3 regions of the Caballeronia sp. TF1N1 genome follow, and region 2 is predicted to be linked to each of the others. Evidence: predicted binding sites of a transcription regulator. Region 2 holds the regulator's gene; each other region holds the start of a gene.
What was found. Region 2 encodes FliA, which starts transcription of late flagellar genes. Its sites were predicted from a motif close to CTAAAGTTTNNNNNNNNNNNGCCGNTA; they were not measured.

Region 1 (7,267 bases), on a different contig from region 2:
GCAGAAGATCGCGCTCCTGTTCGCTCAGACCCGCTGCTTCGTAGCTCGCTTCCTCGTCGGCCTTGAACGCCTCGCGATGCGCGGGCTCGACCATGCGATGCAGATAATCGTTGATGCGATAAGCCCGCACCGCCGTTTCGATGCTGAACGGATACGTGCCTTGCAGCTTCTCGACATCGGTGAGTTGCACGGCCATCTTCTGGCGATGACGTTCGAGTATCGCGGGCTTCGTCTCGCTGTCCTCGCCTTCGTAGATGGCGGTCGCGATGCCGGCCATCGACGGAAGGTAGTAGCTGCGGTGCTTGCACACGACGTTGTTCGACAGCGCGCCGCGCATGGTCAGCCACATGACCACTTCAGCGCCTTCGAAGCCGCCGAGTTCCGCGTATTCGGCGAGCGTCATGTCGGCGAGTTGCTCGGGGTCGCGCTCGAAGAGATCGAGGAAGCGGTGATCCCATTCCGTGTTGTTGAAGCCCGCGCGTTCGCCGTGAACCTGATGCGACAGGCCGCCCGTCGCGATGATCGCGACCTTGAGGTCTTCCGGATAACTTTCGATGGCGCGGCGCAGCGCCTGACCGAGCTTGTAGAAACGCCGCGCGCTCGGCACGGGCAGTTGCAGCACGCCCATTTGCAGCGGAATCAGTTGCATCGGCCAGTCGGGCTTGTGCGGGGTAAGCATCGAGAGCGGCGAGAAACAGCCGTGATCGAGCGGCTTGTTCTGGAAGAACGACATATCGAACTCGTCGGTCACGAGCGAGTTGCCGATGTGCGCCGCGAGCGCGGGATGCCCCTTGATCGGCGGCAGATCGCGCGCGCCGCCGCCTTCGTCCGCGACGCGCCATTCCGGACCGACGCCGAGCGCGAAGGCCGAGTAGTGATCGAAAAAGAACGACGTGATGTGGTCGTTGTAGATCGTCACGACCACATCGGGGCGCTTCTCTTCGAGCCATGTTGCGAGCGGCGCGAAGTTTTCGAAGATGGGAGCCCAGACCGGGTCGTCACGTTTGTTCTTGTCGAACGCGAAACCGATGGTCGGGGTATGCGAGGCAGCAATGCCGCCGATGATGCGAGCCATTGTGATGCTCCTTCGGGTGCCGGGCGACGCGTTACGCGTCCATCGGCAGCGGTGTCTGGTGCGGAAAACTGAATGGAAGATAGCGGCTGGCGGTTGCGCGGGAAACTACGCGTAAACCATGAAGATGGGCGCAATTCGATACGTCCGACGGCGTTCGATGCCTTTGCTTGCTGGGGTTGGGCGAGCGATCGGCTGGTTGCGTGATGCGGCATCCGATAAATAAAACTGATGCGCGAAGAAGGAAGACGCAAGGTCGCCCGACCGCCCGCATGTTCGCGGACGGATTGGCACGAACATGCGCGATCTAGGCCTCGTGCGCGAGGCGCGAGCGCAGTGCGATGGCCAGCGGGAAAATGGCGATGGCCGTGAGAGCCGTGGCAAGCGTGGCGCCGTGCACGCCGATCCGGTCGCCGAGGAAACCGTAGATAACCGGCGAGATCGCGCCCGACGCAATGGTGCCGGTATAGAAAAGCGCAAAGGCCCGCTCGGCTCCGTCGAGTGGCGCCAGTTCCGGCACGGTGCCGTAGAGCACGGACGAGGTGCCATTGAGCATCACGCCGAGGAGCGGCAACAAGACCATCGCGACGCTCAGCGGGCAAAGCATCACCGCGACGATGCAGGCCGCCGTGCCGCCCTCGGTTGCGAGCACGGTGCCGATCACGCCCAGCCGCGCGCCGAGCCATCCGCAGGCGAACTTGCCGGCCGCGCCGCCGATGAAAACCAGCGCGAGCGCCGTGCCCAGCATCGGTTGAGAGATGCCCTTCTCTTTCAGCAAGAACGGCAGGAACGTCAGCAGGCCCATGCGGACGCTGGTGTCGAGCACGCCTATCGAGAGCAGCATCGAAAAACCTCGTCCTGAGCCGCCGCGGTTGCCGCTGGATTGCGCATCGGCGGCCGGCGTGCTTCTCGGTACGACAGGGAAGAAAAGTGCAATGGATACAGCGACGACGCAACCCAGGACCGACATGATCCAGAGCGCGTGACGCCAGGGCATCAGCGTAACGAGAAGAGAGATTGCGGCCGGCAATGCCGATTTGCCGAGATCGCCGGAGAAGTTGTAGACGCTCAAGGGGCCGCGCGCGCGGCGGCCATAGACGCGCGACACCGCGCCCGATGCAATGGGATGCTGCGTGCTCGACCCGCTTCCCGATACCGCCAACGCCACGCACAAACCGAGCAGGCTTCCCGACATACCCGCGAGCGCGTAGCCACCGGCTGCGAGCAACGTGCCGAGCGCAAGCGTCGCCCGGCTGCCAAGCCTTTGCGCCAGACGCCCGGCCGGTATCTGAAGACTCGCCATGGTTCCGGCATAGACGCCGCGCAGCATGGCGAGCGCGCCATACCCCAGACCGAAGTCCGCCTGCCACACCGGCAGCAACGCGTAGATCATGTCCGTGTAACCGTCGTGCAGCGCGTGTGCGACGCAGGACAGCCAAAGCACGCGCGAAGGTAAAAGCGCGGTCCGGTCTGTTTTAAGCAAGGACGGCAAGGAAAACGGAATAAAGCGCATGAGTCTCCCGGACGACGGCGTGACGAGGCCTAAAAGACAATTTTATGACTCGAGGAAGGCGCCTTCAATTGACGTAAGATCGCGTCAATGGAGAGATAAAGTCACGCCATGAACGAACCAGCAAATCTGGCGCAGGACCGGGACAGGCTGCCGCCGCTCAATGCGTTGCGCAATTTCGAGGCGGTCGCCCGGCATGGAAGCTTCGCCGCGGCGGCGGCCGACCTGCATGTCACTCATTGGGCGGTCGGCAAGCAAATACGGCTGCTCGAAGACTGGTTCGGCGTGCCGTTGTTCGAGCGGCGCGCGCGCGGCGTTCAGCTTACCGATGAAGGCGCGGCACTCCTCAACGACGTGAGCAGCGCGTTCGAACGTCTCACACGCGGGGCAGCGCGCCTCAGGCACGACGAATTCACGCGCCGCGTGTCCGGCGTCGTGCGCGTGAACGCGCTGGCGAGCTTCGCGTTGTGCTGGCTGCTGCCGCGTCTCGCCGATTTTCAGGCGCGCTTTCCCGATATCGACGTCAGGTTGTCGACCACGTCGCGCAAGTTGCGGTATATCGGCGATGCCTTCGATATCGGCATACGCTCGGGTCACGAACAAGGCGCGGGCGTCGTATCGCGCTCGTTGATGGCCGATGTGCGCCTGCCGGTGTGCAGCCCCGCGCTGCTGCGTCAGCGTCCCATAGCAAGCGTCGCGGATCTGCGTCATCACGCGCTGCTGCATTCCGCCAGCACGCGCACGAGTTGGTCGTCGTGGCTCAAGCAGGCGGGCGCGGCGGACTTGCGCGCGGCCCGGCATGTCGAGTTCGAGCACACATATCTGCAACTCGCTGCTGCAGCGGAGGGGCTCGGCGTGGCGCTCGCGTCGTTGCCGCTGATCGGACGCGATATCGCCGAAGGCCGACTCGTATGCCCGATCGCGGCGCCGGCGTGGCGCGCGCCCGATTACACACTGGTGATCAACGCAGACCGCGTCGGGGATGACGCCGTGGCTTCCTTCGAGAAGTGGATCATGGCGAGCGCGGGAGGTGCCGGAAGTTAAAGAAGCGCGTCCCATCGTCCGATATATTGAAGGCCGGCGCGCGATGGCAAGCGGTCGCTTCAAAGACCAACTTTTCAGACGAACGAAACATGATCAAAATTCACGAGGCGGGACAGCCGGCGAACGGCCCCGTTCGCTGCGGTGGCTGCAATAGCCCCGAAGTGGCGCAGATCGAAATGGCCTTTGCGTTTCAGCCTATCGTCGACGTGCGGTCGGGTAGTCCCTATGCCTACGAGGCGCTCGTACGCGGGCCGAATGGCGAATCGGCGGGTTCGGTGTTGTCGCAGGTCGACGACTCGAACCGTTATAACTTCGATCAGCGTTGCCGCACGACTGCAATCGAGCAGGCGGCAAGCATGGGCATGGACAGCTTTCTGTCGATCAACTTCATGCCGAACGCGGTTTATCAGCCTGCGGCATGCATTCGCAGTACCTTCGAGGCCGCCGAGAAACACGGCTTCCCGGCGAATAAGATCATCTTCGAAACCATCGAAGGTGAAAACATCATTAGCCGTTCGCATCTGGTGCAGATCTTCCGCGCGTATAAATCGTTCGGCTTTCAGACCGCGATCGACGATTTCGGCGCGGGTTATTCAGGGCTCACACTGCTCGCCGACTTTCAGCCGGACTTGATCAAGCTCGACATGGCATTGGTGCGCGACATCGACACCGACACCGTGCGTCAGCGGATCGTTGCCGGCGTCTTGAAGATTTGCAGTGATCTGGGAATTCGCGTGATCGCGGAAGGCATCGAGACGCAAGGCGAGCGCGATTTTCTGGAAGCAGCCGGCGTGAGCCTGATGCAAGGCTATTTGTTCGCCAAGCCCTCGTTCAAAGAGATGCCCGCGATTGCCAATGTGCGTTAATGCCGGGTGCAAAATGTTGAAAGCCGCGCTTGGGACGTTGCTAATCGTTTTGGCGGGATGCGCGGTGCCTGGTGCGCCGGCATCGCCGGAGAATAGCGTTGGAGCCGAAGGGTCGGCCACCCAAGCTCCGGCATCGACTGATCATTCAAATTCGGAGCGTGTCGAGGCGCCGCACAGAAATCCGAAGATGTATGGGCCGCCAGGCGAGTGATTGGTGTCGGGCGCGCTACGCGTCGGTCCGCTCGACTACGAATCTGCAGAATCGGCCATGCCATTTGAACGGGGCATTTGGTTTTGTCCCCCGACGCTTTGCGCTACGCCGTCCGCGCTCCATTCCCGCTCAACCACCCATCAACGCATCGTCGTCTTGAGCAAATCGCCTGCGGTGCTCAACATGCCGCTCGCAATCTTGCCCGAGTCGATCTTGTAGGTTCCATCACGCAGAGCCGCCTTGATCGATTCGACCTTCGCCGTGTCGATGTCCGCGCCGCCCGTGACTTGCATCGACGACAACGAGGACAACGTCACTTTCGAGCTGGTTGCGTTGGTCGCGCTGGTTTGCTGCACGCCGCCCGTAGCCTGCACATCGCGTTTGCTTGCTACGCGAAAGGTGTCGGATTGGAGTGCGGCGGGCGTGTTGTTCGATTCGATCTTCATGGCTTTGGCTCCTTGTCTGTTGAGTTCTTTAACGGAGTGGGGCTTGAAATCTTTACCAAGCCCGGCGGCCTGCCGACACCCTCGCAACCTCGCCCAGCCCGCAAAGCCTTATCCAATAGGCCTCTCGCCTATTTGCAACAAATTGAAACAAAGTGTGAGGAATCGCACATGGACCGGACATGACGTCCGCGAAGGACAAGAAATTTCCCAAAATACTAGACGACTGGTCTACTACACGCTAAAGTTCACCCATGCCTACCGCAAACACATCAGAAACCGTCGACGTCCGCGAAAACATCATTGCCGTTGGTCAACGGTTGATCGGCGCCAAAGGCTTTTCCGCCGTCGGCCTGAATGAGATTCTCACGGAAGCCGGCGTGCCGAAGGGCTCGTTCTATCATTATTTTGGCTCCAAAGATGCGTTCGGCGTGGCGCTCCTGGAAAGCTATTTCGAGGACTATTTGAACGACCTCGACGGGACGCTAGCGCAGCCCGGACTGAACATGGCGCAGCGGCTGACGAACTACTGGAGCATTTGGCAAGAAACCCAGTCCTTCTTCGATTGCCAGGGCAAATGTCTCGCGGTCAAGCTCGGCGCCGAAGTGGCGGACATGTCGGAGGCCATGCGCGCCACGTTGAAGCGCGGCACGGCAGGGATCGTTAGCCGTCTTGCAAGTGCAATCGAAATCGGTGTGGCGGAAGGCTCGCTTTCGATCGAAGGTGATCCGCAAAGCGTCGCGCAGAGCTTGTATCAACTGTGGCTCGGCGCCAGCATCATGGTGAAGATCGTTCGCAACACGCAGCCGTTTGAAGTGGCGACGACGACAACGCAGCGGATCTTGCGACTTGCTCCCTGACGAAGCAGGGAGCGAGGTGCCAGCACTTCTTTAGAGGTGTTTTTTTGAAGCATTTACTAGACGACTGGTCTACTAACACCATCAACCTTCTTTACGGTTTCACCTTACTCACCCACGGAGATGCAACATGAAAGTGCTCATGGTTTTGACCTCACATGACCAACTCGGCAACACGGGCCGCAAAACGGGTTTCTGGCTCGAAGAGCTGGCCGCACCCTACTACGCCTTCAGGGATGCGGGCGCGGAAATCGTGCTGGCATCGCCTAAAGGTGGTCAGCCGCCGCTCGACCCGAAGAGCAACGAGCCGGCCAATCAGACGGAGATGACACATCGTTTCGAAGCCGATTCGCAGGCTACCGCGCAGCTTGCCAGCACGGTAAAGCTCGATCTCGTCTCGCAAGCCGATTTCGATACCGTGTTTTATCCGGGCGGTCATGGTCCGCTCTGGGACCTGGCCGAAGACAAAAACTCGATCGCCCTGATCGAAGCCTTCTTGGCCGCTGGCAAGCCTGTCGCGCTGGTCTGCCACGCACCCGGCGTGCTGCGCCATGTCCGCACGCCGGAGGGCGCACCGCTTGTCGAAGGCAAACGAGTCACAGGCTTCACCAACTCAGAGGAAGCCGCGGTCGGACTGACCGATGTCGTGCCGTTCCTCGTTGAAGACGAACTCAAGGCGAAGGGCGGCATCTATTCAAAGCTCGAAGACTGGGCACCTTATGTCGTCACCGATGGCCTTTTGATTACCGGGCAGAACCCGGCTTCATCGTCGTCCGCTGCGGCGACGTTGATGAAGCACCCGGCGCTCGCGCAATAACCGACGTTGACGTTACCGGCGCGCGCGGCCATTGGGCGGCCGCGCGCCAGGGAACCCACGCTCGTGCCAGGACTCGCGATGCACGGGCAAATTGCCGGGCGCTCGAACTCATCGATCCCACATCACGAAACCAGCCCGCGTGTCGTGAGAAATCCTGCTGCGTGGCAGCATGCACGCGTTGCACATAGCCCCGGTGCGTTTCTCATCGCGAAATTCCTTCTCCAAGGTCCTGATTCCACGCGTAAATCTAGTCCTCATTCTCCCCGATGCAGCGCCACGCTTAAGGACTACGCTCTTATATAAGAGGCAGCCGCAGTCACGGCGCTTGCCCGACGCTTCCTACAACGCCGGAGTCATCATGATGCAAATCTACGTTGAACCCTTGCCCAAGGGCCGATGGGGCCCAATCGATGGATACACACTCGAGTATCCCGACGGCACGAAGAT
Region 2 (7,267 bases):
CTCCATATTGAAGTCGTACAGCTCCTCGTCGCTGTGCGAAGTCTCGTCTTCGTGAATGGAAACGAGCCACGCGCGGGTCTCGGTCTGCGTCACGGGCGACGCCACCAGCATGATATGCAGTGCGCCCATTGCCCCCGACGCCATCTTCGTGAGACTCGCAACCAGCGGCCGCTTCACGCGATAAACGTAATCCATCATCGCGCCGCCCTGCCCCGGCAAACCCGCCGGCTGCCAGAAACGGCACTGGCGCGCTTCGAGTCCGTCGGCGCTTTCCACGACTTCATAGTCCGGCACTTCGGTATGCGCATCCTCGCCGAGAATGCCCACGTGCACGAACGAAAAGTGCGCCATGTCCAGGAAGTTTTCGACGACACGCGGCGCGGATGACTTCACCGTCTGCGGCGCAAGGTTGATGCGCCGTCCGCCCGGAATGGCGGCTTCGGGAAAGAAATCGAGCGCGTGCGCGGGCTCGCCGAAGCACATCCACACGACGCCGTATTTCTCCTCGGCGACGAACGCGGTGGCGCACGCGCGTTTCGAAGGCCGAAGCGACGGATTCGACGGAATCAGCACGCACTGACCAAGCGTGTCGTAGCGCCAGCCGTGATACGGACACGCGAGCTGATCGTTCGTCACCGTGCCCAGCGACAGTTGCGCGCCGCGATGCGGACAGTAGTCACGCCAGACATGCGCCACGCCTTCGGCATCGCGCCAGACGACGATGCGCTCATCCGCGACGATGAACGCTCGCGTCGAACCCGCCGGCACGTCATCGCCATTACAGACCGCCAGCCATTCGCCAGCGAGAGAAAAGTCGTCGCTCATAGCACTGAAGCATCCGCAGAAAACGCCGTTAATCATCTGTCCGAGATGCGTTCTTACACGATTCACAGCAGCTTGGCAAAACGTTGCAAAATACCAGTCGTCGAAGACGAACATCGCGACGGGGCCGCAATAAGACAGAAGCGCGACAGCAAAGACACGCGCAAAAGACCATAACAGCAAGAAATCACCACCAGGGGTTCGGTATGGAGCAGGCGCATCAACCGGCACGCCGGGCCTATGCCTTCGCATGGTCCGGCAACCGGAATCCCGAACGCGAGCAAGCCATGCTGCGTATCGGGATGGGAGCGGCAGTTCTGCTGGCTTATGCGGTGTATGCGTGGCGGCACCCTTCGGCCAACGCGTCGCTGATCACGCGGTTGATCGCGCTCTACGTGTCCTACGGTGCAATCACACTATTGCTCGTCAGCCGGATGATGGCGCTGTCCAACGTCCGGCTCGTCATCACCACTATCCTCGATCAGGCGTTGCTCGGCGCCATGCTCTTTCTCTGCGGCACGCTCGCCTTGCCGCTGCTGTGGGTGGTGTTCTGGTTTCTGATCGGCTCGGGATGCCGCTACGGCAAGCGCACGCTCGCCATTTCGTGCGCGATGGCGCTCGTCGCGATCGTCGCGCTGGCGTTGTGGCAACCGTGGTGGGTGGCAAACCGCGCCGCCGCGCTCGGGCTCGCGCTGAGCGTGCTGGGCGCGTCGGTGTATCTGAGCGTGCTGGTCGACAGGCTTGGCAGCGCGAATCGCGTGCTGGCGCGGCAGGCATCGACGGACCCGCTCACGGGCCTCTATAACCGTTACGCGCTCGAACAAACCGTGAATCGCGCGATGTCCGCGCCCGAAGCCGCCGACGCGAATACCAGCGCACTGCTACTGATCGATCTCGACGGCTTCAAGGGCGTGAACGATACCTACGGTCACGCGGTCGGCGACGTGCTGTTGCAGTCGTTCGCGCAATTGCTTGCACGGCGCATGCGCAAGACCGACACCATCGCGCGGCTGGGCGGCGACGAGTTCGTCGTGCTCGCGCGCAACATGCGCGATCGCAGCGCGGTGCTCACGCTCACCGATGGCATCCATTCGGCGCTCGCCGACCTCACGCTGGTGCAGGAGCGGCCAGTGAGCGTATCGGCGAGTATCGGCGCCTGCTTGCTGTCGAGCGCGGCAGAAGCGCATGACGCCGATATCACCGCCGTGCTGAGAGCCGCCGATCGCGCGATGTATCGCGCAAAGAGTCTCGGCGAAGGCAAGACGGTGTTCGCCGAGGCGCGCGACTTCGAGATGCATTGAGCCCATCCGCGCGCATTCGAGCGCCTTTGCAAAGGCAAAAGCAAAAAGCGCGCGGCCCCGGTTCGGGGCTTCGCGCGCCTCTACAACTCGGAACTCAAGCCTCGACGCTAGTCCACGACTGTTCCCGCAGCTTCGCACGCAAACGCGCCACGGCCTGGCTATGCAACTGGCACACGCGCGACTCGCTCACTTCCATCACCGCGCCGATTTCGCGCAGGTTGAGGCCCTTCTCGTAGTACAAGCTCATGAGCAGCTTCTCGCGCTCCGGCAACTTGTCGATGGCTTCGATCAGCGCGCCGCGCAGACTGTCGTCCAGAAGCGCCGACAGCGGGTCCGAACGATCGACGCAGTAACGGTCGAGGAACGGCTCGTCGTCCGCCGAGCGGTCGAAGTCTTCGTAATAGATCAACTGGCTGCCGTGCAAGTCCTGCAGCATCGACTGATACTCGTCGAGCGGCATCTTCATGTGCTCGGCGACTTCGGTCTCGCTGGCCGAACGGCCAAGGTTCTGTTCCACCTTGTGTACCGCCGACTCCACTTCGCGCGATGTCTTGCGCATGCTGCGTGGCAACCAGTCGTTGGCGCGCAACTCGTCGAGCATGGCGCCGCGAATACGCTGACTTGCGTAGGTTTCGAACTGGGCGCCCTGATCTTCCTTGTAGCGGCTAGCCGCATCGAGGAGGCCAATCATGCCGGCCTGGATCAGATCGTCGAGATCGACGCTCGCCGGCATTTTGGCGACGAGCTGGAGTCCGAGGCGGCGAACGAGCGGCGCATATTTCGTAAGCACGTCGGACTGCGAGAGTTTGCCTTGGGCGTTATACATCCTGTTCACCTTTCAATATCACATCGACGCCGTGCTGCTCATTGCATGATCGGAAAACGCCGCCGCTCGGTGCGCCGCTTTCCGTCCGCTTTCACCAGACTCGCCAACCGGAATGTGCGCGTCGTACTGGCTCGCTTCGTCGCCGCGCGAAAACGGCGCGGGACGCATCGGCCAGTGCAGCAGCTCGGCTGCGATGTAGCGGTAGTCGCGCGCCGCGGCCGTAGCCGGAAACGCTTCCACCGCACACCGAGAGAGCTCCCTCGCCCGAGCGACGCGCGCATCCTCGGACACATACCCTGCCTGCACGAGCGAAACGGCCAGATAACGGCTCGCGACACCCGAGAGGTTGTCGAACGCGACCGCTGCATCGGCTGCGTCCTGCACGTGATTCATCAGCACGCGGAACTGGCCGATCGCGTGGGCGTAGTGCAAGCGCTTCATGCACGCATACGCCTCGGTGATCGCCGACGCGGCTACCCGCGTCACTATCAGAAAGTCATGCGCCTGCGCCGCGAGCGACGAGAGCGCGCCATTACGATCGAGTTGCGCATCGATCAGCACGATATCCGCGGGGCCGTCGAGCAGCGCGCGTGCTTGCGCCGCATCGTGGCTGATACGTTCATCGCGCGGTGCGGCGATCAGCGAAAAACCCATCGGCGTGCGCACCGCGACATCCTGCAGTTCGCGACGGCCGGACATCACCGCCGAGAGCGCGCCCGCGCCATCCACACCCGCCATGCGGCTGACCGAGCCCGCGTTATGCCGCTCGTCGATGACGAGCACATCCTTGCCATGCACGGACAACGCCGCGCCGAGGTTCACTACCGCCGACGTGCAACCGATGCCCGCCGGTCCGCCCACTACAGCCACCACGCGAGAACTGGCGCGCGTCAGCAGCCTTCTCAGGCCTTCAGCCTGATCGAGCACGAACTTATCCAAAATGGACTCCATGCAGTTCGGTCGTGGCGCGTGCGGACAGTGCGGACAGAAGCGCCGGCACATCGTCGTCTTGCGGCACGAAAGGCGAGCCATCGCGCGGAATGCAGAACGCGCTCTTGATGAGGAAACGCTTGGTTGCGACGTACAAGTTCTCCGGCACCTTCTGACCGGTCGATACGTAATGCACCGGCAGCTTGTAGCGGATGACCGTATCGAGCACGCTGCCGAGGTTGGTCGCCTCGTCGAGCTTGGTCAGAATGCAGCCCGCGAGCGGCGGCTGGTCCGGCGCACTCTTGTAGGCCTGCACGACTTCGTTGAGCGTGTCGCCGTGGCTCGTGGCGTTCAGCAGCAACAAGCGTTGCACCGGCTGACCCGTGCCGCACAGCATCGCGATCTGGTCGGAGACCGTGCGATCGCGCTGGCTCATGCCGATCGTGTCGATCAGCACGATATGTTTGTTGCGCAGTTCGGAGAGCGCGAGTTGCAGGTCAGCGCCGTCCTTTACCGCGTGCACCGACACGCCGAGAATCTTGCCGAAGATGCGCAGTTGTTCATGCGCGCCGATCCGGTAGCTGTCCGTCGTCAGGAGCGCGACCTTGCTGGCGCCGAAGCGCATCACGCAGCGCGCCGCGAGCTTTGCCGTGGTCGTCGTCTTGCCGACGCCCGTCGGGCCCATCAGCGCGAACACGCCGCCGCGTTCCATCAACGCGTCTTCGCTCGGCATCACCGGCAGATTCGATTCGAGAACTTGCTGCACCCATTCGAGCGCGTTTTCCACGTTCTCCATCGACGGCATGTTGTCGATCACCATGCGCACGAGTTGCGCGGAGAAACCGGCGGCGAAGAGGCGCTTGGTCAAGGCCGAGTTGGTCGGGTTGCGGCGCTGGCGGTCGCCCCACAGCAAACCCGAGAAGTGCTCTTCCATCATCTCGCGCATCGACGAGAGTTCGTTCATCACCGTTTCGTTGACGACTTGCTCCATGCGCGTGCGGATGGCTTCGGTCACGACGGCTGCGGCATTAGCCGGCAAGCCTTCGAAATTGCCCGATGCGGCCGGCGCTTCGTCGGCGGGTTGCGGTGCTGCGTTGATCTTCTGTGCGGCGCGGCGTGCGGCGACTTGCGCGGCTTCACGCGCCCAGTCGGGCGTTTCGATCTTTGCGTGCGCTTGCGCGGCGGGTGCGGCAGGCGCGGCGGCAACCGGTTGCGCGGCGGCTTGTGCACGCGGCGCTTGCTGGCGCGGTGCGTCGGCTGCCTTGACCGATACCGGCACGCCCATGCCGCGTGCAATTGCGGCGGACGGCGTCAGCGGCCGGTTCGACGGCACCGAAGCCTGTTGCGCGATACGGCGCGCATGTTCGATCAACCACGGATTGGAATCGGCCATCGTGCGCGGTGCTTCCATGCGCTCTTCGTCGGCTTGCTCGTCGAAATCGTCGGCGTCGGCGGTGTTGCCGAAGACGGAGGAGAAAACATCGCCGCTGGCGTAGGGGTTCATCGGAGAGCTGGGAGCGGCGGCCTGCTGCTTCATCGCGGCGGCTGCGGCTTGTGCAAGCGCGGCGCGCGGCGTGGCGCTGGCGAACGGCGCGGCGGCGGCTTGTTCGCGTGCGGCCTTCGCGGGCGAGATCGAAGCGAGATCGCTATCCGCGACACCGACGATTTCCACCGATCCATCGTCGAGCGTGCGGTTGGACAACACCACGGCATCGGGTCCGAGCGCTTCACGGACCTGGCGCAGAGCGTCACGACTGTTCGCGCCGATGAATTTACGAATGTTCAAACTGGCCCCCGATGAGGATAAATGCAGCGATATTTGCGAGGCGAGCACCCTTTGGTTATTTCCGTGCCCGCTTTTCAGTGAAGCCATTATTGCGAAGATCACTTCGGGCCTATCGCTGGATAAAGGGTGTGAAAGAGGGGTATTTCGACTGATGGAAACAACCCGGCCGTGCGGATTGCGTCGCGCGTCATGCGGGAAAAAATGCCGGTCTGGCACGATCGACGCGACGGGACGAGAGATGTCGCTTGGCGGTTTGTCCGGCTGTGAGGCGCGCGGCGGCAGGCGCGTTGCGCGCCAAGGCGGCCGGACTGCATCAGCCAGAGTCCCATCCAGCGGCGTAAGCTACGGTCTGCGGCTCGAAACCCGGGCTCACCGATGCTCACTGACAAAGGAGACTTGTTCGCATGGCATCCGCTTCTCATGGCCAGACCACCGGCGCGCGTCTGGTTGTCGATGCGCTCGTTCATCACGGTGTCGAACGCGTGTTCTGCGTGCCGGGCGAGAGCTTTCTCGCCGTCCTGGATTCGCTGCACGACGAAACCAGCCAGATACAGACGATCGTCTGCCGCCACGAAGCCGGCGCGGCGAACATGGCCGAGGCGGTCGGCAAGCTGACGGGGCGTCCGGGCGTGGCTATCGTCACGCGCGGGCCGGGCGCGACGCACGCGTCCATCGGCGTGCACACCGCTTTCCAGGACTCGACGCCGATGATCCTGCTGATCGGCCAATGCGCGCGGGATCACATGGATCGCGAGGCGTTTCAGGAAATCGACTATCGGCGCATGTTCGGGCAAATGGCGAAGTGGGTCGCGCAAATCGACGATCCGCGCCGCGTGCCGGAGTATCTGAGCCACGCGTTCCATGTCGCGACGGCGGGACGTCCTGGCCCGGTCGTGCTGGCGTTACCCGAAGACATGCTGACCGAAGCGTGCGACGCGGCGCCGCCCGTGCCGCGCTATCAGCGCGTCGCGGCGGCGCCGTCGCAGGCGCAGATCGAGCGCGTGCGCGAACTGCTCGCCAACGCGAAGACACCGTTCGTGATCGCGGGCGGCAGCGGCTGGACCGCCGAGGCGACGCAGGACTTCGCGCGCTTCATCGAGCGCTGGCAGTTGCCGGCGGGATGCGCGTTCCGCTATCAGGACACGCTTCATAACGAGCATCCGAATTACGCGGGCGATGTCGGGCTCGGCATCAATCCGGCGCTGGGCGCGCGCGTGCGCGAAGCGGACGTGCTCTTCGTTCTCGGCCCGCGCATGGGTGAATCGACGACGGGCGGCTACACGCTGCTCGACATCCCGAAGACGAAGCAGACGCTGATTCACGTGCATCAGGGCGCGGAGGAACTGGGCCGCGTGTATAGCGCCGATCTGCCGATCGTCTCCGGCATGCCCGAGATTGCGTCGATGCTTGCCGCGCTCGAACCACCCGCGCAGATCGCGTGGTCGGGCAGCGCCGAGACGGCGCACGCCGCGTATCTCGAATGGCGCAAGCCGCGCCCCATGCTCGGCGATGTCCAGCTCGGCGAGATCATGCGCACGCTTTCGGAGCGCCTGCCCGAAGACGCGATTCTCACCAACGGCGCGGGCAACTACGCGACCTGGC
Region 3 (7,267 bases), 250 kb from region 2:
GTTCGGTCTGTCGGCCGAGCTCCTGAAAACGGCTGCATAAGCGCTTCGGGTGTCGAGATGTTGAGCCCAATCACGATGTTGAGTCCGAAGGACATCTACCAACGCGTCAGCCGGCATTTGCTGGAGCAAGGCGCGGTATCGGAAGATGACAACGGTTCCTGCCGCCTGCGCAGCGCGAACGGGCGCAAGTGCGCAATCGGTTCGCTGGTGCGCGACGAGCATTACGACCCGGCGCTCGAAGGCGTGGGAATTTCGTACTACCGGCACGCGCACGACGGCAAGCTATTGCGCGCGTTGTATGCGTCGAATGTGAATGCGTACGATCCGAACGTGATCGATCTATTGATGGAGCTGGAGCAGATTCACGACGACTCGAGCGTCGAGGAATGGCCACATCGGCTCGCGGTACTCGGCAAGCGTCACGCGTTCGTCTAAAGACCGGCGGTAGAAAGCAAAACGGCGGTGCGCCCTTACGGGTCGCACCGCCGTTTGCCTTTGCCGAACCAGATTCGCACCCGGCCCGAGGCGAAGACGCTTAGTGCATCTTCTTCGGCAGCATCTGGCTGCGCAGGCGCTTGCGCAGACGCGAAACGGCTGCTGCCTTCTTGCGCTTGCGCGCGGTGGTCGGCTTTTCGTACGACTGGCGCTCGCGGAGTTCCGCGATCAGGCCATTCTTTTCGATCGTGCGACGGAAACGCCGAATCGCGACATCAAACGGCTCGTTTTCTTTAAGGGTAATGGTGGTCATGTAAATCCTGTTTCGCTAAACGTATTTCTAACTGCACGACGGACAAACCCGCCGCGCGCCGGCACTCCGATCGTCCACCCAACACGGCGGACACGAGCAAAGCGGCCACGGAGGCCGGAATAGAGAGAGAGTTGAGATTCAGTTGCGCGCTCGCTGGAACGACGTGAACGCGCATTTGGAGCCGTCTGCTGCACATTGAGCATTTTCACGCTCGACGGCAAAGGCAAAAATCGGACACATTTCTCGATTCGGGCGCGATGTTACCAGAACCTCGCGCCCGTGCCAACACCCCGGTTCACTGCAAGCCTTTGATGCAGCGGAATTATTTTTGCCAGGCGCTGGCTTCGTCGAGCGCTTTGACATCTTCCGGCGTGAGTTGCAGGCGCGTGGCTTCCGCAAGGCTCTCCAGTTGCTGCACGGACGTCGCGCTGGCGATAGGCGCGGTCACGCTCGGGCGCGCGATGATCCACGCAAGCGCGACCGTCGCGGGCGCCGTGTCATTGCGTTTGGCGACTTCGACGAGCGCATCGACAATTTTCAAACCGCGGTCGTTCAGATACTTCTCCACACGCGAGCCGCGCGCCTTTTCCTGCGTGTCTTCCTTCGAGCGATACTTACCCGACAGAAAGCCGCTTGCAAGACTGAAGTACGTCGCCACGGCGAGCTTGTTGGCATCGACGACCGGTTCGAGATCCGTCTCGTAGGCTTCGCGATCGTAGAGGTTGTATTCCGGCTGAAGGATTTCGTATGCGGGCAGTCCCGACTCCTTCGAGATCTTCAGCGCCTCTTCCACCCGCGCGCCCGAATAGTTCGACGCGCCGATCACGCGCACCTTGCCTGCGGCGATGAGCTTCTGATAAGCGCCGAGCGTTTCTTCGAGCGGCGTGTTTTCGTCGTCGCGATGCGAGTAGTACACGTCGATGTAATCGGTCTTCAGGCGCCGCAGCGAGTCGTCCACCGCCGCCGCGATATTCGCGGCCGAAAGCCCCGAGCGCGTGCTCAGCATGCCGACCTTGGTCGCCAGCACGATCTTGTCGCGCTTGCCGCTTTCCTTGAACCACTTGCCGATGATCGTCTCCGACTCGCCGCCCTGGTGCCCGTCGATCCACGCGGAGTAAACGTCGGCGGTATCGACGAAATTGAGGCCGTGATCAACGAATGCGTCGAGGATGGAGAACGACGTGCGCTCGTCCGCGGTCCAGCCGAACACGTTGCCGCCGAAAGAAAGCGGCGCGACTTTGAGATCCGATTTGCCGATGGTGCGTGTCTGCATGTGTGCTCCGGATGCTTGATGGGTACGGATCGAAAAGGATACGCGGGAACGCGCCCATGCGCTCGGCGCGCTTTTCGGTGCCTCGCGCAAAAGCGCCGAACTGAGCGGTTTTTCCCCGCCAGTTCCGCCCTTCGGCTCAAGGTGGACGGCTCGATAATCCGTGCAACGCTACCGAAATGCCGAGACCATGAACACCTTCGAAGCACTGGACCAAACGCCCGCACACGTCGCGACGAACGCCGACCAGCAGTTCGAGGCCGATCTCGCCGATGTGCTGCAAGCCGCGATCCTGCAGCATCAGACGCTCAACCTGCACGAGGCCGAGAAGCTCTATCTCCTCGTTCTGGACGCGCGGCCGCAACACGCCGACGCCAACTTCAACCTCGGCATGCTGATGGCGCAGCGCGGTCAATACGAGGCAGCCGTGCCGTTCTTCGAAACCGCGATCGGCACGGACCCGACGCAGCATATCTATTGGGCTACGTATATCGACGTGCTGACGCGCAGCGGTCAGGTCGCGGCGGCGAATATCGTGTTCGAAGTCGCGGTCGCGCAAGGCATGAGCGGGCCGGCAATCGAGAAACTGGCCGCCGAACTGCGCGATGCGACAAAGTCGCGCGAAGGCATCACGGCGCCAAACGGCCGCACGACGCCGACGCCGCAGGAAGTACAGCAGTTGCATGCGCACTTCAATGGCGGGCGACTCGAAGAAGCCGTGGCGCTCGCGAAGACCCTGACGCAGCGCTTCCCCACTTTTCTGCTGGGATGGGAAGTCATGGGCGTGGCCCAGGTTCGCCTGATGGACCTGCAGTCGGCCATTCCCTCGCTACGCCGTTATCTGCAATTGAAGCCGGATGGAATCGACGTTCGCCGAATCCTGGCCGACTCCCTGCGCCTCTTCGACAAGTTCTTCGAAGCGGAAGCCGAATGCCGGCGCATGATCGAGCAGGACCCGAACTATCCGGAAGCGCACCGCATTCTCGGCGTGACGCTGCGCTCGCTGATGCGCCTCGACGACGCGCAAGCTGCTTGCCGTCGCGCCGTGGAACTCGCGCCGTTGTCGGCGAAAGCGCACGAAACGCTCGGCGTGGTGCTGATGGACCAGACGCGGTTCGACGACGCGGAGAAGCATTCGCGTCGCGCGATCGAACTCGATCCAACTTGCGACAGCGCGCACGAGAACCTGTTGTTCTGCTTGTCGCACAAGGAAGAAATCGACCGGAAGGCGTACTTCGAGCAGCATCTGTACTTCGCCGAGCAATGCGCGAAGCCGCTGCAATCGACGTGGAAGAAGCATCGGAACCAGCCGGACCCGAACCGCTGCATTCGCGTGGGCTTCGTCTCGGGCGACTACAACCAGCATCCGGTGGCTGTCTTCATCGAGCCGGTGTTCCGCTATCTCGTAAACGATCCCAGCGTCACGGTGCACGCGTACTACAACCGCTCGGTGACCGACGAGGTCACGCGCACGCTGCGCGATATCGTGCCGCGCTGGCACGACGTCTCGGGTTATAGCGATGCCGCGCTCGCCGACAAGATTCGCGCGGACGGCATCGACGTGCTGATCGATCTTTCGGGGCACACGGCCTATAACCGCCTGCTGACTTTCGCGCGCAAACCCGCGCCGATCCAGGCGACGTGGATGGGCTATCTCGGCACGACCGGCATGACCGCGATGGATTACTACATCGGCGATCGCCACTATGTGCCTGAAGAACAGATCGACGGTCAGTTCGTCGAAAAGCTGGCGTATCTGCCGGCGTATGCGCCTTTCAAGCCCTCGGAACATGCGCCGGCGCTCAACGCGTTGCCCGCGCTCACCAACGGCCACATCACTTTCGGCAGCTTCAACCGCTTCAACAAACTGCGTCCGCGCACCATCGCGCTGTGGTCGGAACTGCTGCGCGCGGTGCCGGATGCGCGCATGTTGATCGCAGGCGTGCCGCGCGACAACAGCCACACGATTCTGATCGATTGGTTCGAGAAGGAAGGAATCGATGTGAGCCGGCTCGAGTTTCGTCAGCGCTCGTCGCTCGTGCGCTATCTCGCGCATCACCTCGACGCCGATATCGCGCTCGACACGTTCCCTTACGCGGGCGGCGTCACCACCATGCAGGCGCTGTGGATGGGCGTGCCCACGCTCACCTTGCCCGGCGAACTGATCGCGAGCCGAGGCAGCACGTCGGTGCTTTCCAACACGGGCCTCGGCGACTTCGTGGCTCGCGACCGCGCGGACTTCGTCGCGAAGGGCATCGAATGGGCGGGCCGGGTCGAAGAACTCGCGCAGATCCGCGCCGGCATGCGCGAGCGCTGCCTGCAGTCGCCGGGGTTCCAGCCCGACACGGTGGCCCGCGCGCTCTCCGCCAGCATGCGCCAGATGTGGCAGCGCTGGTGCGCCGGCAAGGCTGCGGCCACGTTCGACGTCTGAAGCGAATTTTTTAACGAAAGAAGTCGCTGCGTCTGCCGTTAAAGCTCTCAGACGGGGCATTCAAAAACCGCGAGCATCGGCAGCAGAGCCCCGCTGGGCAAGCTTTAGCACGGATTTCCAGGTATTTATCAGGCAAATCGAATCGAGCACTAAAGTTTGCCTAGCACGGGCCGAAAACCTAAACAAGCGGCCAAACAAACAAACGACGGACGCTTCCGCCAAACGATGGCGTTATCAACTCAGATAAATGCGCCAGGCCTCATCGGAGAAACAAAATGATCGGTATCAATAGCAACATCAACTCGCTGGTCGCTCAGCAAAACCTGAACGGCACGCAAAGCGCACTGTCGTCGGCAATCACGCGTCTTTCGTCGGGCAAGCGCATCAACAGCGCAGCAGACGACGCAGCTGGCCTCGCAATCGCTTCGCGCATGACCTCGCAGATCAACGGCCTGAACCAAGGCGTTTCGAACGCGAACGACGGCGTGTCGATGGTTCAGACGGCTTCGAGCGGTCTGTCGCAGATCACGGACAACCTTCAGCGTATCCGTCAGTTGGCCGTGCAAGCATCGAGCGGCTCGCTGTCGACGGCTGACAAGACCTCGCTGCAACAAGAAGTGACGCAGCGTATCAGCGAAATCAACCGTATCTCGTCGCAAACCACGTTCAACGGCACGAACCTGCTCGACGGCACCGCCGGCAGCAAGACGTTCCAGGTTGGCGCGAACGTCGGCCAGTCGATCACGATCGACCTCGGCTCGGCAGCAAACGTCTCGGCTCTGTCGCTCGGCGGCAGCAACCCGCAGAAGGGCACGGTCATCGGCACGGTCGACGGTCTGAGCCTGGGCGACACGGGTGCATCCGCAGCTGCCAGCTCGGCAACGATCACGTCGGTCAACGTCATCGCTGACGGCTCCGGCGGCTACACGTTCACCGACCAGGACAACAAGGCACTCGGCAGCTCGTTCGCCTCGTCGAACGTGTTCACGGGTCTGTCCGCAGGCAGCACGAGCATCAGCCTGAACAGCACCAACGTTCCTTCGGCAACCGCAGCTCAAACGTCCGAAGTCGGCGCGCTGACCGCGAACAACACGCCGCCGCAAGTGTCGCAAATCGACATCAGCAAGGCGAACGGCGCATCGTCCGCAATCGAGGCAGTCGACAACGCACTGGACGCAGTGAACTCGCTGCAAGCTCAGTTGGGCGCTGTGCAGAACCGCTTCAGCTCGGTTGCCGCTACCCAGACCGCGCAGTCGACCAACCTGTCGTCCGCTCAGTCGCAGATCACCGACGCGAACTTTGCGCAAGAAACCGCGAACCTCTCGAAGGCTCAGGTTCTGCAACAAGCTGGTATCTCGGTTCTGGCGCAAGCGAACTCGATGCCCCAGCAGGTTCTGAAGCTCCTCGGCTAAGCATCGCCGACGCAGTAACCGGCGCGTCTCGATCACGGCGCGCCGGCGACGTACCCAGGGAGGCTTGCCTCCCGATTTGCATTTCCGCCAGAGGCGCCTTCATGACGAATCGCCTGCTGACGGCGCAGTAAAACGCATCTTCAACCGCTCACGGCAAGAAGCCAGAAACGGAGCCATACATGTCCACGGTAGCAACCACTTCGGCATCCACGGTCGATCCGACCAGCGCCGTCCAGCAGGCCGCGCAGTCGATCATCAGTGGCTCGACCAACTCCACGATGGATGTGAACTCGCTCGTCACCGCCATCGTCAACGCGAAGGTCGCCGGACAGACGGATGCGCTGACAGCCAAGCAAACCAAGGACAACACCCAGCTCACCGCGGTCGGCACGCTCAAGTCCGTGCTGTCGCTTTTGCAAAGCTCGGTGAGTTCGCTCGCGGACGGCACGACGCTCGGCGCCTTCACGGCGACCGGCAGCGGCAAGGGTCTGACCGGCACGGCCAGCACCGGCGCGGTCGCGGGCACTTATTCGGTCGCGGTCAGCAATATCGCCACCTCGCAATCGCTTACCTCCACCGCGTTCACCAGCACCGCGCAACTCGGCACGGGCACGATGAAGCTGTCGGTGGGCGGCAAGGACATGTCGATCAGCATCGACTCTTCGAACAACACGCTCGCGGGCATTGCGTCCGCGATCAACAAGGCAAGCGGTAACCCCGGCATCACGGCGGCGGTCGTCAACGGCACCGATGGCGCGCACCTCGTGCTGCGCTCGGCGTCGACGGGCCAGGCCAACGGCATTACCGTGGCGGTCACGCCGAACATGCAGTCCGACGGCACGACGCCCGACGACAATGGTTTGTCCAAACTCAACGTGGCATCGACGTTGAGCGCCGCCACGACAGATTCGAACGGCAATGCGGTTCCGGCGCAGACGGCCATCAGCTCGTCGAACTGGACGCAGACGACGGCCGGCATGGACGCCAACTTCACCATCGCGGGCACGCCTGCCAGCAGCTCGACCAATGCGGTCACGACGGCGCTGTCCGGCGTGACGCTGAATCTCACGTCGGATGCGGTCGGGACGACGCAGACCTTGACCATCGCGCAGGACACGGCCACGCAGAAGACGGCCATCGATGGCTTCGTCACCGCGTACAACAACTTCATCACGACGGCCGCGTCGCTGACTTCGTTCGACTCGACCCAGGCAGCCGGTTCGCAAGGCGGCGCGCTGCTCGGCGACTCGATGATGAACACCATTCGCAACGCCCTTTCCAGCACGATTGCCAAGGGCGTGGGTTCCGGCACGAGCCAGGTGAACCTTGCATCGATCGGCATTACGCTGCAACCGGACGGCACGCTCAAGACCGACGAAGACGCGTTGACCGCGGCATTGTCGAGC

Region 1: the regulator FliA is predicted to act here: its motif matches at 5,179-5,205, upstream of flgM (flagellar biosynthesis anti-sigma factor FlgM).
Region 3: the regulator FliA is predicted to act here: its motif matches at 4,599-4,625, upstream of LDZ28_RS00505 (flagellin).

The regions. Positions count from the first base shown of each region.
Region 1 covers NZ_CP084628.1:874,831-882,097, reverse strand. Annotated here, with positions in the region: gene LDZ28_RS24720 (gallate dioxygenase) at 1-1,075, opposite strand, end outside; gene LDZ28_RS24715 (MFS transporter) at 1,380-2,585, opposite strand; gene gcvA (transcriptional regulator GcvA) at 2,694-3,626, shown strand; gene LDZ28_RS24705 (EAL domain-containing protein) at 3,716-4,492, shown strand; gene flgM (flagellar biosynthesis anti-sigma factor FlgM) at 4,844-5,149, opposite strand; gene LDZ28_RS24695 (TetR/AcrR family transcriptional regulator) at 5,401-6,006, shown strand; gene LDZ28_RS24690 (type 1 glutamine amidotransferase domain-containing protein) at 6,134-6,820, shown strand; gene LDZ28_RS24685 (hypothetical protein) at 7,179-7,267, shown strand, end outside.
Region 2 covers NZ_CP084626.1:2,852,780-2,860,046, forward strand. Annotated here, with positions in the region: gene LDZ28_RS13405 (aromatic ring-hydroxylating dioxygenase subunit alpha) at 1-825, opposite strand, end outside; gene LDZ28_RS13410 (diguanylate cyclase) at 1,029-2,123, shown strand; gene LDZ28_RS13415 (RNA polymerase sigma factor FliA) at 2,218-2,949, opposite strand; gene LDZ28_RS13420 (MinD/ParA family protein) at 2,968-3,888, opposite strand; gene flhF (flagellar biosynthesis protein FlhF) at 3,881-5,665, opposite strand; gene LDZ28_RS13430 (thiamine pyrophosphate-binding protein) at 6,070-7,267, shown strand, end outside.
Region 3 covers NZ_CP084626.1:106,592-113,858, reverse strand. Annotated here, with positions in the region: gene LDZ28_RS00530 (hypothetical protein) at 1-40, shown strand, start outside; gene LDZ28_RS00525 (hypothetical protein) at 58-435, shown strand; gene rpsU (30S ribosomal protein S21) at 536-748, opposite strand; gene LDZ28_RS00515 (aldo/keto reductase) at 1,071-2,021, opposite strand; gene LDZ28_RS00510 (glycosyltransferase family 41 protein) at 2,209-4,449, shown strand; gene LDZ28_RS00505 (flagellin) at 4,725-5,861, shown strand; gene fliD (flagellar filament capping protein FliD) at 6,041-7,267, shown strand, end outside.